2 regions of the Corynebacterium gerontici genome follow, and region 2 is predicted to be linked to the other one. Evidence: riboswitches for the same ligand, from Rfam matches in the RefSeq annotation. Region 2 holds a riboswitch; the other holds the start of a gene.
What was found. A riboswitch is a leader RNA that binds a small molecule or an ion and turns the genes downstream of it on or off. The one in region 2 is predicted to bind cobalamin.
Positions count from the first base shown of each region.

Region 1 (6,278 bases), 220 kb from region 2:
GCCGCCTACTACTTGATTCTGCCCTGCGAGGTCTCCAGTAACCTGGCTCGTTTTGATGGCATGCGTTATGGATTGCGCGTGGGCGACGACGGAACCCATTCCGCCGAGCAAGTCATGGCGATGACCCGCGCAGCCGGCTTTGGGGCCGAGGTCAAGCGCCGCATCATCCTTGGTACCTATGCGCTCTCCGTGGGCTACTACGACGCCTACTACCTGCAGGCGCAGCGTGTGCGCACACTCATCGCCCAGGACTTCGCAAATGCCTATGAAAAGGTGGACGTCTTGGTATCTCCCACCACCCCTACCACGGCGTTTAAATTGGGAGAGAAGGCCGAAGATCCCCTGGCAATGTACAACTTCGACCTCTGCACCCTGCCGCTGAACCTTGCCGGCCTGTGCGGCATGAGTGTGCCCGCCGGCTTGGCATCCGATACCGGTTTGCCCGTTGGCATGCAGATCATGGCGCCGGCGTTCCAGGACGACCGCCTGTATAAGGTCGGTGCCGCCTTCGAGGCAGCGCGTTAAAGATCCCGACGCATGACGGCGTAGTCGACGTCGTTGCGCACGAGCTCGAAGCCCAGTTTTTCATACAGGCTTCGAGCTTTTGTATTTTCGTGGGAAACGCACAGGGACACCGCCTTGGTGCCGCGGGCCCGGAGCTGCTCGAAGCAGGCGGCGAAAAGCTGCTTTGCCACACCTTTGCCGCCAAAGCGCTGTTCAACGGCGAGCGCTAGTTCAGGGGTTTGCTTGTCGACGAATCCGCGTCCGTGATGCCCAGGCGTGCCCCAGCACCACCAAAGGCCACCAGCGGGGATCTGGTGGTGATCGAATGCGATGACCCCATCATTGGGATCCCAGCTATCGATGTAGAAGCGGGTGTCCTCGTCGAAGCCACTGCTGAGCTCACCGTGTTCATCGCCGTAGGTGTCAGTCAGAAAATTCAAACGGCCAAAATAGGTGAAATCTTCGCTGTTCGTGCTGCGCAAAAGAAAGGCTGTGCTCATGCTGTGTGAGTGTAGCGTGCTGGGGGAGTAAGGTGGCTTGAGTTTTTGATGCCGGGACGTTTTCTAGGAGAAGAGTGAGCCAGACATACCCGCAGATGCCACTGGAAGAACGCAAGGCCTGGCCTGCGCTTATTGCCCTGTGCATTGGTTTCTTCATGATTCTGCTGGATCAAACCATCGTGGCAGTCGCGACTCCGGTGCTGCAGAGTTCGCTGGGGGCCAGCTATAACGAAGTCATTTGGGTAACCTCTGCGTACCTGTTGACTTTCGCCGTGCCATTGTTGATTACCGGACGCTTGGGTGACAAGTTCGGGCCAAAGAACGTCTACATCCTGGGCATGGTCATTTTTACCGTGAGCTCACTTGCGTGTGGCTTTGCGCCAAACATGGCTATGTTGATTCTTGCTCGCGCTGTGCAGGGTTTCGGCGCCTCGCTGCTGACGCCACAAACCATGAGCGTGATTAATCGAATCTTTGCCAGGGAACGCCGCGGGGCCGCTTTGGGTGTGTGGGGAACAACAGCGGGTCTGGCCACGCTCGCGGGTCCGATGCTCGGCGGCATTATCACCACCACGGTCGGCTGGCAGTGGATCTTCTTCATCAATGTGCCCCTCGGTGTTATCTCCGTGATCGCCGTGGCGCGTTGGGTGCCGCGCTTCAAGCCGATTGAGCGCACCATCGACGGACTCTCCATGCTGCTTTCGGTGTTGGCGGTATCTTCGTTTATCTTCGCCCTTCAAGAGGGCGAACGGGCGCAGTGGCGCTGGTACATTTGGGCGCTCATGGTTGGCGGCGTGTTGATGGCCGTGCTGTTTGTGAAGCAGCAAGCGAGGGCGGAGCAGCGTGGAAAAGAGCCGTTGGCTCCACTTTCGCTTTTCGCCATCCGCAATTTTTCCTTGGGCAATATTGGCATTGCGGTCATGGGCTTTGCCGTTGCCGGCACCCCACTACCGGTGATGCTGTATTTGCAGCAAGTGCATGACTACAGCGCGTTGAAGGCCGGACTATTCATGGTGCCGCAGGCATTGATTTCCGCTGTACTTTCGCCCTTCGTTGGCAGGATGGCGGACAAGGTCTCGCCGGGCCGGTTGGCGGCACTCGGATTCTCGGTGCTTTCGATGTCCTTCTTCCTGCTAGGAGCCGCCATGATTGTGGGTCTGGCTGGAGGATGGTTCATCGCAATTATGGTGATTCAGGGTTTGGGAAATTCAGTGATCTGGGCGCCAAACTCAACCTCCACCATGCGTGATCTTCCGCTCCGTCTTATGGGCGCGGGCTCAGGGGTGTACAACACCACTCGCCAAGTGGGCTCGGTGGTTGGTTCAGCAGCCGTCGGCGCGGTGCTGCAGTGGCGGGTACAAAGCACGGGAATTGGCGCGGCCTATGGCCAGGCGATTCTGCTGGCCGCGGCCGTGCTGATTATCGGCGTGCTGAGCTCCCTGGCTGCCCGGGAGTCTCAGCGCGCGTAGTTAGCGAATGTCAGACAGAACGCACGCAGCGCCTGAGGCCACGGTGGTTACTGCGATTACAGACGGCCATGCTCCTATCTTCTTCGCCAGCGGGTGGCTGAGGCCGAAGGCGCCGAGGTAGGTGCCAACCAGTTCGGCGGTTGTGGGTGCGTTGGTCTTGGCTGCCCATGAACGAGCTGCGTAGACGCCAGCGAGGCCGAGCACTACGCCGCCGAGGGGGCGGATGCCAGTTTCCCGAGCGGTGAGCCAACCGCCGACGAGGCCGGTGATGACCACCGATGCGGTATTGACCTTTTTGGCGGGCTTGAGGGCGGTGTTGGATTTCTTGAACATGCTCATACCTTTGGAATTTACCCCTGTTCTCCTCCATTGTGTTCTAATTGGGTATCATTTCCTTTTCCAGGGTTATGTGGTGGCGGGAACTCCGGTGGAAATCCGGGACTGGCGCGCAACGGTGATAGTCCGATCACGCCCCCTGAACCAGACAACGCGCAGATCGCCTTTCGCGTACAAAGGAGCTGCCGGGAGAGTGCACGTCACGGAATTGAGGGCGCGTGGGGCAATTCACCCGCAACCGCCAGTTCAGCTCACGATGGGCTGTGCTGGTCTTATTGATAACGCTTGTAGGACTCCTGATTGCGAGTTTCCTCGCATCTCTTAGCTTCGGATCAGTTGATGTTAGCCGTGGCGCGGTGCTTGACGTTGTTCTTGCACGCTTGCGAAACGATGTAGTTGAAGACGCTGCGCTCGATACGGTGATCTGGCAGTTGAGAGCCCCCAGGGGATTGTTAGCGATGCTCGTCGGCGCCGGCCTCGCGCTCTCGGGCATTATCATGCAAACGCTGGTGCGAAACCCGCTTGCTGATCCCTATCTGCTCGGGGTTGCGTCTGGGGCGAGCGTTGGAGCAACTGCCGTGCTCACCTTTGGTCTCTTGGGCAGCTTTGGGGTGTACGCGCTCTCGGGAGGCGCATTTATTGGCGCGCTGATCGCGACAGCCTCGGTCTATCTGATCACGAATCTTCAGGGTGGATTCCATCCTCTTCGCCTCATTTTGACTGGAGTAGTGATGTCGAGCGCATTCTCGGCGCTCGCTAGTTTTCTGGTTTTCAAAGGGCCCGATCCCAGGGCGGCGCAATCGGTGATGTTCTGGCTTCTCGGTTCCGTCTCGGGAGCAACGTTTCCCAAGCTGCTGATTCCGCTCTGTGCGCTCCTCATCGCGTTTGCTTTCATGTTGGCACTGCACCGCTATTGCGACGCGATCATGGTTGGACCAGATATGGCTGCCACCGTGGGAGTGAATGTCGAGCTGCTGCGCCGAGCACTTTTCTTCTTCCAAGCGTTACTGGTTGGCACGATGGTAGCGGTAGCCGGTGGCATCGGATTCGTCGGGCTGGTGGTTCCCCACGTGGGGCGTCTGCTCGTTGGGTCACTACACCTGCGGCTCATGCCTGTGGCCATGTTGTGTGGTGCCCTGTTCCTGCTGTGGGTAGATGTGCTCGCGCGGATAGCCGCCGCGCCACAGGAAATACCGCTTGGAGTGGTGACCGGTGCTATCGGGGCGCCGCTGTTCCTTCTCTTGATGGGAAGGGGAGCACTCCGCTTTAGTGGAGGTCATCAATGACGGCGTATCAAGTTAGCGTTCAAGGCGTGGGTGTCGGATTTGGCCAGCGCATAGTTGTAAACGCGGTGGAATTTCAGTGCGAACCAGCAACAGTAACCGCCATCGTGGGCACCAATGGCGTAGGAAAGACCACGTTACTCAGAGGGCTCGCGGGAGTTCATCCTTTGGCAGCGGGCAAGGTTGAGTTGCGTGGGGGTGGTGGAGCGTGGGACGTCGAAAAGCTCAAAAGTCGCCAGAAGGCGACAATGCTGGCGATGGTGTCACAGGAAGAAGCTTTGCCCGAGGATCTCACGGTCAAAGAGCTTGTCACGCTAGGTCGTCTTCCCTATGCACGTGCGTGGGAGTTGTCGGCGAAGAAGCACGAATCAGTGATCGACGAAGCAATCGAGACCTGCGGTCTCACAACTCATGCGGACACGCCCTGCGGCATGCTCTCCGGCGGTTTGAGAAGGCGTGCGCTCATTGCTCGAGGCTTCGCCCAGGACACGCCGGTGCTGTTCCTGGATGAACCGACTAATCATCTTGATACCTTTCACCAACTGCGTCTGCTCGAGCTGCTGCGGGCTTCTTCCAAAACCGTCATTCTCACGCTGCATGACCTGGACCTTGCCATGGGATACGCCGATCAAGTGGTTGTGCTGGAACACGGTGAGCAAGGAGCCAAACAACTACTGTGCGCCGAGGCAACAGCAGCCTTTGATGATTCGATTCTCCAGAAAGTCTTCGGTGTCAGAGGGCTGCAGTTGGAGGCGAACAACGGACTGAATCGCGCACATTTACTCATCGAAAGTCTTAGAAAGGACACGATATGAAACTGATGAAACCCATCGCCGTGACTGGCGCTGTATTGCTATTGGCTGGATGTTCAGCCCAGGATGCTGCCAAGAATGCTCAAGAGCAAGTGCGGGTGGAAAATTGTGGCGAAGAAGTGCAATTTCCCAAAACCGGAAAGATGCTGGTCAACGATGGCAACTTGATCGCCAGTGCTCTCAGCGTTGGCGCAGAAGATCAGATCCAGGCGGTGAGTTCGCTCCAGCGCGATAGCGCCATCCTCTCAGCGAAGTATGGCGAAGATTCGATCGCCAATGTTGAAGAGATCGCCAAAGAATACCCATCTTTGGAGCAAATCATTGCGGAAGATCCGGATATTTACGTTGCTGGCTGGGGCTATGGGCTTGACGACGCCAAAGGGGTCACTCCCGAAGCTCTCGAAAAACACGGCATTAGCACTTATATTCTCAGCGAAGCATGTCGCCAGGGCGATTCCGCCGCCCGAGGCACCATGGATCCCTGGAAAGCAGTGGAGGCAGACCTCAAGAATCTCGGCGCGATTAGCGGGCATGAACAGCAAAGCCAGAGCGTTGTTGAGGATCAACAGCGACGCCTCAGTGCCCTTGACGAAGCGCCTAAGCCCAAGCAAACCCCCGTCGCATTCTTGTACGACTCTGGTAGCGACGCGGTCTTTACCTCAGGCAAGTTTGGTGCACCTCAAGCAATCCTCGAGGCCGCGGGCGCTAAGAATGCCACGGGAGACATCGAGGATACGTGGGTGAGCGTCGGCTGGGAACGATTGGCGCAAGCCGCACCGGATGTGTTCGTGTTTGTTGAATACCCAGGCCAGGAACTTGAGCAAAAGATCCAGCAGTTGCAAAACAACCCGGCTACAAGGGATCTGCCCGCGGTGAAAGAACGACGCTTCATCAACCTCCCGTACGCGATGTGGACCTCGGGGCCGCTCAACATTGATGCCGCAGAGCACGTGAGAAAGGGGCTTGAACACTTTGGGCTTGTTCCAGCCAGTGGCGTGCAGCCCGCGCTGACGTTGCCTGCTGATACCCCTGGTCTGGATTACTTCCAATAAGAGATGTGACGCGGGGCGTCGAAAAGCGATCGATCGCAGAAGTTATGAATTTCGCAACAAAACGGGCGTATTTTGCCCGTTGTCTCTTTTCCGGACGGGCACAAACACAGGTGAGGGTTTAGACTTGTCCCTATGCGAATTGCCACCCTGACTTCCGGCGGCGACTGCCCGGGCCTCAACGCAGTCATCCGCGGCATCGTCCGAACCTGCTCCGAATATGGCTCCACCGTGGTGGGCTATCAAGACGGCTGGGTCGGTCTTATGGACGACAAGCGCGTGCAGCTCTACGACGATGAAAACATCGATCGCATTCTGCTGCGCG
Region 1 is NZ_CP033897.1:987,537-993,814, forward strand. Features, by position in the region: gene gatA (Asp-tRNA(Asn)/Glu-tRNA(Gln) amidotransferase subunit GatA) at 1-525, shown strand, start outside; gene CGERO_RS04695 (GNAT family N-acetyltransferase) at 522-1,004, opposite strand; gene CGERO_RS04700 (DHA2 family efflux MFS transporter permease subunit) at 1,100-2,473, shown strand; gene CGERO_RS04705 (hypothetical protein) at 2,474-2,806, opposite strand; adenosylcobalamin-variant (AdoCbl-variant) riboswitch at 2,873-2,952, shown strand; gene CGERO_RS04710 (FecCD family ABC transporter permease) at 3,028-4,095, shown strand; gene CGERO_RS04715 (ABC transporter ATP-binding protein) at 4,092-4,907, shown strand; gene CGERO_RS04720 (ABC transporter substrate-binding protein) at 4,904-5,956, shown strand; gene CGERO_RS04725 (6-phosphofructokinase) at 6,089-6,278, shown strand, end outside.
Region 1: it holds a riboswitch for cobalamin, as region 2 does, so the genes downstream of both, CGERO_RS04710 (FecCD family ABC transporter permease) here and CGERO_RS03635 (energy-coupling factor ABC transporter permease) in region 2, are expected to answer to the same signal.

Region 2 (6,278 bases):
ACGCTGCTATTGCCGCTTTTGCCACGCAACCGGAGGACGAAGCTCCGCTAAAGAAGCACGAAGCGGCCATCGCCGAGGTTTTTGGCCACGATTCTTGGGAGGAGATCGCTGCGGCGCTCGAGGCCTGCCGTTACGAGGATTTCAAAGCCATGGTGCAAAGCCACATGGAGCTCGCCTGTCCAACTTCGGTGGTGGCGGCGGTGGAGCTGCTTCGCGCATCCAACGCGGCACCCGGTCTCGCGGAGGCGCTCGACTTTGAGCTGCGCATGGGCAATTCCCTTCGGCGAACGCCAAACTTCGTTGAAGGCGTGCGGGCGGTCTTGGTGGATAAGACCAAGGATCCAAAGTTCGAGCCTTCAACAACCGCGGAGGTTGACGTGCAAGCCTTACGCGCTGTGCTCGCCTAGACCTGTTTCAGCTTTTCGACGATCCCACGCAGCACCTGCACGACGCCTTCATCTTCGTTGCTGGGTGCGATGAAATCTGCGATCGCCTTGATGCGGGGATGGGCGTTGTCCATGGCGTAAGACACGCCCGCGGCTTCCAGCAATTGCAGGTCGTTGAGGTAATCGCCGAAAGCGATGGTGCGTTCCATGGGAACCTCCAGGGCATTGGCGAGGTTGCGCAATGCGGTGCCCTTGCTCGCTTTCGAGCTCATAATGTCAACCCAGTTAGCGCCGGATACCACCACGTCGAGGTGTTCGGCGGCCTCCCGAAGAGCTGGCGCTGCCTCGTCTTCGGCGCTGCCGAAGGTGAAGACGGCGAGCTTGACCACCTGATCGTTGACGTGCTCGTGGAGGTCTTCAATGATGTCCATGCGCGCATAATAGGGCTGACATTGAGCTAGGAACGCAGGATCGGTGCGCGAAACGAAGGCGCCATCGCTGCGACACAGCACCAAACCCCAGTCCTGATCTGGGTGTTGATCAATAACATCGATCACTGCGTGGGCTCGTTCCGCTTCGACGGTCGTGGTGGAAATGACCTCGTCACCATGGAACACCACAGTGCCGTTCTCGGCGATCACGCTCATGGGTTGCCCAGCAGGGGCGAATTGTTCCAGCAGAGTGAACAACTGGCGTCCGCTGGCTGGGGCTACTACCACGCCGTGGGAATGCAGATCCTTCAGCACGGGCCAGAAGGATTCGGGAATCGCCCGATGCTCGTTGAGTAGGGTGCCATCCATATCGATGGCAATGACGTAGGGAATATCGCTCATGTTTATGCACCCATCCGATACGCGTCGTGAACTCCGATTATTCGGGAACCTTCAAAAGAAATGATCAATCGACCATCGCTGCACTCAAGCTCTGCTGTGTGCTGATCGGTGGCGATAAGCCGGGCATTGCGCTGGCGGGCATAGAAGTCCAGACTTCGGCGAGCATTGACGTGCTCCGGTGTTGTCACGTTCAAGGTTGCCATGGCTGCTGCTTTGCTGAGCGGAGGCAGGACGGCATCGCCGCCGAAGATCAAGATTCCAATGGTGTTGGCGTCGAGCTGACAAAAGGCGTGGGTCCACTGGCGCAAGATGGGTTTCGCGGCGGATTCAAGGCGCAAGTGCTGTGCCTCCTCAACGCTCCACTCTGGGCGCAAAAGCGCGGCAATGCCGTGCTCCATGGCGAATTGCTGCACCGATTGAACTGCTGGATGGTGCGCCTGTTCCTGCCATTGAAAACGGAACCGTCCCTCGCGGATGGTGGCGATCAGCAGAGCTGGGCCAAAGGGGGTGGTATTGCTCTTGGGGTCGAATGCGATGATCTCGGGGTTGCCCAGACCTTCATAAAACAGCTGATGTTCGCAGGAGGTGAAGAAGGCGTCGGAGAGGACGTCGAAAAGCTGCATGCTGCCGACGATGGCTGCGTTATTGAGATCGACTGACACACGTTGTTCAGCGTCTGCCAAGGTGACGATGTTGGCTTCTTGCTCGAATTGTAGATTTCGTTCGGCGGCGAAGGCCATGAGCGCCCGCTCGGTGTCTTGTAAGGTTGGGACGCTCCCCAGCCCAACCGTCAAAGCTGTCTTCAGAGGCAACCGGGGGAGAGGCTCTTGCAACACCACCAGATCAAAGGTGCTGTCGGCCAAAGGAACGAAATACGCCGGCCCGTTGCCGTTGAGCGTGCGGGCAGCGCTGACGAGGGCATCGCTGCCTTCTTGCACTCCACGTAGTTCCGGAACGTCGAAGGTGAACTCTTGGCACCATGTCCATGATTGCTCACGAATATGTGCGCTGGTGACGGCGAAGAAGGTGTGGAGCTGGGACCCGGAACGGATTTGCACCTGGTAGCCGCCGGGAACCGGGTTGAAAGCAATGTCCTTGATGGGGCCACAGGACTGCTGGAGAGCGTAGCTTGCTGCGGCTTGTGCGATGGCACCGTCGACAAGCACCTCCGAAAGTGAGGTGGGGGCGGGTAATTCCATAGCGCTCCTTCTTCCAATTATCACGAATCAGCTCCAGCGTAGCGCCGGATGATAGCTGAGTTGGCCTCCGCATAGGAAAAGAAATGCTAAGGTGCCAAAAATGCCCTATACACTCGCTCACCCACTTGCGGTTGCACCCTTGTCGCGAGCAAAAGGTTTCGCATGGTTTCTTACGGCAGCGCTGGTCTGCGGATCCTTGGCACCCGATGCTGTGATGTTTATCAATCCCTTCATCACCATGCCGTGGACCTACGACGACGCCCACAGTTGGTGGGGAGTGTTCATCATCGATCTCCCCATCGCGTACTTGTTGTGGATGACGTGGGCGTTTTTGGTTGCCCCGGGCTATCGGATTTGCGCGCCCCGATGGTTGGCCCTGCGGCTTCCCGAGTACACCCCGCCCAATAAGCAGCGCGCTATCCGTGCCGTCCCCTCGGCACTCATTGGCATTGCAACGCACCTGTTGTGGGATTCCTTCACGCATGCGGGATATCCTCTGACCGACCCCGGCGGTCTGCTCGACCGAACTGTTGCGGGGTTTTCGCTATTCCGGCTCTTGCAGCACGGATCCTCGCTGCTTGGGCTCGTGGGGGTTGTGGTGTGGTTATACCTGAAACTTAGGAAGAAGAAGCGCGGCCAGGCCTTCGGACGTGCGCTGATTTGGCCGTGGGTGATGCCGCTGGCGGCGGGGCTCCTTGCTCCCCTCTACCTCATTGCGCAGCAGAATCTGCAACATCCGAAGGTGGTACTACTTGCGTTGGTGAACACTGCCACCGGCACCGTCAGCGGCGTGGTGATCGCATCCGCCTTCAGCGCAGCGCTCGTGCTTTTGAGTCGTGGATCGACCGCTTCACGAATGGTGAGCGCTACAGAATAATTGGTGCTGTTGAGCTTCTGATATACTAGGGCACGAGTGTGTGCAGGTGCACGGGAATGTCGGTGAGAATCCGGCAGCGGACCCCGCCACTGTATTCGTAAAACTTTGGGCTGTGGTGCTGTCACTGAACAAGATGATTGCTTTGGGAAGGCAGTGCCGTGATGAGCCAACGATGAGCCAGGAGACCGACCTGCGCGCACCCCAAAAAGGATTCAGCCTTGCATCCGCGGGGATTCGGATGCCGAGCAAAAGAAAAGAGAACACCGGAATGCATATCGCAGAAGGATTCTTGCCACTAAGCCACTGCGTGGCGTGGGGTGCTGTTGCCACCCCCTTCGTTGTCCACGGTGCCAGGGCGATCAAAATTCAACTCAAAGAGCAGCCGGGCAGCGGCATGTTGCTTGGGGCCGCGGGTGCGTTCACCTTCGTGCTCAGTGCTCTGAAGATGCCGTCGTTTACCGGATCGTCCTCTCACCCCACCGGCACCGGCTTGGGGGCGGTGCTGTTTCGTCCGCCGGTCATGGCACTCCTGGGATCAATCGTGCTGTTGTTCCAGGCATTGCTTTTGGCTCACGGCGGCATCACCACTTTGGGTGCCAATATCTTCTCCATGGCGATTGTGGGGCCTTGGGTCGGGTACGGGGCGTGGAAGCTCACCAGAAAGTGGGGCGTATCCGCCGAAGTAGGCGTGTTTTTTGCGGCGTTGTTCGCTGATCTTTCCACGTACGTGGTGACGGCTACGCAATTGGCGGCGGCACACCACGATGCTGGTTTCTTCAACGCATGGATCACCTTCCTGGGGCTGTATGCCCCAACGCAGTTGCCGATTGCTGCAGCCGAAGGCATCGTCACGGTACTGATCTTCCGGGCACTCAGCACTATTGCACTCAATGATCTGTTGCGTCTTGGTGTGCTGGACACAGAACGCAAGGTTGAAGCAGAGGTGGTGGGATCATGAAGAAGATTCCTTCGTGGGCTTTGGTCATCTTGACTTTCCTGTTGCTCAGCGCTCCCATGCTGGTGAACAGCGGATCCAATGTCGATGAGCCCTTCGCCGGTACCGACGCTGCTGCGGAGACGCTGGTGGAAGACGCAAACCCTGGCTACGAGTCCTGGTTCAGCCCACTGGTGGGGGAGCTTCCCGCCGAGGTGGAGTCGGGCCTTTTTGCACTCCAAGCAGCGTTGGGCGCAGGTTTGTTGGGCTACGTGCTCGGCGCCTACCGAGAGCGCAACCGCAACGAACTCGAAGAAACTCGGAAGAGTTAATTGAATCCCCTCGAGCGTGCCGCGGCGCGCAGTGCCTGGGCCACCCGGCATGTGACGGAAAAAGCTGTGCTCCTGTTGGGCCTGGTGGTAGTGTGCGTCGCGGTGCCGGTGGGGTGGGTTTCGTGCTTAATTGCAGCAACGTTGCTCTGGGTGGTGATCGCGGCGAACGTGCCGTTTCGGCTCCTCCTCGCTCTGCTGCTCGCCCCGATGATGTTCATTCTGCTGAGTCTGGTGCCGCTTACGGTAGTGATATCACCCGAAGGCTTGGTGTGGGTTCCTGACGGCCCATCAACGGCTGTAATGGTGTTTATTCGTTCGATGCTGGCAACCACGGCCACCATCCTGTTCTCGCTGACCACCCCAATGCCGGAGATTTTTCGTTGGCTGCGTTCCATCGGGGTGCCGCAATATCTGGTGCATGTTCTTTCGCTGACGTACACCATGACGTCGACGTTGCTCACTACTGCTCGCACCATGTGGGAGTCTCAAGCGATGCGTTTGGGGCACAGCAATCGCAGGCGTTGGATTCGTTCACTTGCTGATCAGGCGGCGAGCCTTTTCGTGCATGCTTTTTCGCGGGCTCGTCGGCTACAGGAAGGCTTGGAATTACGCGCCGAGGCGGGATCGATGCTGGTGCTGAGCCACACCCCTACGCTTCGTAAATCTTTCGTGGTGGGAAGTGTGGCATGGTTGGGATTGCTCACTGCTCTTGCTGTAAGGGGGTTACCATGGGTGCACTAATCGAGGCCGAATATCTGCATTTTCAGCGTGAGGATCGCACCATACTTCGAGATGTATCGCTGACCTTGCGCCCGGGCGAACGCGTCGCGTTGCTGGGGGCAAATGGGGTGGGTAAGTCCACGCTGATGCGCATGCTCGCCGGTGCCTGGCAACCAAGCGCGGGGAGGGTGCTTGTCGACGCCCGCCCGGTTCAATACAACCGCAAGGGAAGGGATCGGGTGCGCCAGCGGGTACAGATGGTGCTCCAGGAGCCGGACGATCAAATCTTCGCCACCAGCGTTGCAGCGGATGTGTCCTATGGGCCGATGAATCTGGGTCTGGATGAGGCTGAGGTGCGCAAGCGAGTAGAGGACGCGCTTGAAGCGACGGGCATTCAAGCATTAGCTCAGCGGGTCCCACACCAGCTTTCATTCGGTCAGCGAAAGCGAGTAGCGCTCGCTGGTGCGTTGGCGATGCACCCCGCTGCACTGCTGCTCGATGAACCCACCGCCGGCCTGGATCCACGCGGGACCGAGCAACTTCTGGCCGTGCTCGAGCGTCTATCCGAGCAAGGCACCGCGCTGCTGTTCGCTACCCACGACGTCAATGCCGCGGTCACGCTGGCGCAAAGAATCATCGTCTTGGTGGATGGTCGTGCACATGAAGGGGGCATTCACATGCTCACCGATGAAGCATTTGTGGAGCACGCGGGGCTCGCGCTGCCTTGGGCGCCGCTGGTGAGCCAAAAACTCGGCCGGAATATCACAACGCCCCGCGACTTGCTGTGACGCAAGTGGTGCGGGGCGTGGGGCGTCGAAAAGCTTAGAGCTCGGCCGAGGGAACACGCTTTGGCAGCACGAGCGGACGTGCGCCGGCAACTTCCTCCACGATGCGGATGACCTGGTTGGAGTAGCCGAACTCATTGTCGTACCAGACGTACAGCACCAGGTGCTTGCCCTCGGCGATCGTGGCGAGGCCGTCGACGATCCCCGCGTGG
Region 2 is NZ_CP033897.1:765,807-772,084, forward strand. Features, by position in the region: gene CGERO_RS03615 (3-hydroxyisobutyryl-CoA hydrolase) at 1-407, shown strand, start outside; gene CGERO_RS03620 (HAD family hydrolase) at 404-1,219, opposite strand; gene CGERO_RS03625 (DUF6882 domain-containing protein) at 1,222-2,418, opposite strand; gene CGERO_RS03630 (DUF4184 family protein) at 2,519-3,295, shown strand; cobalamin riboswitch at 3,323-3,503, shown strand; gene CGERO_RS03635 (energy-coupling factor ABC transporter permease) at 3,564-4,253, shown strand; gene CGERO_RS03640 (energy-coupling factor ABC transporter substrate-binding protein) at 4,250-4,561, shown strand; gene cbiQ (cobalt ECF transporter T component CbiQ) at 4,562-5,302, shown strand; gene CGERO_RS03650 (energy-coupling factor ABC transporter ATP-binding protein) at 5,290-6,069, shown strand; gene CGERO_RS03655 (glyceraldehyde-3-phosphate dehydrogenase) at 6,104-6,278, opposite strand, start outside.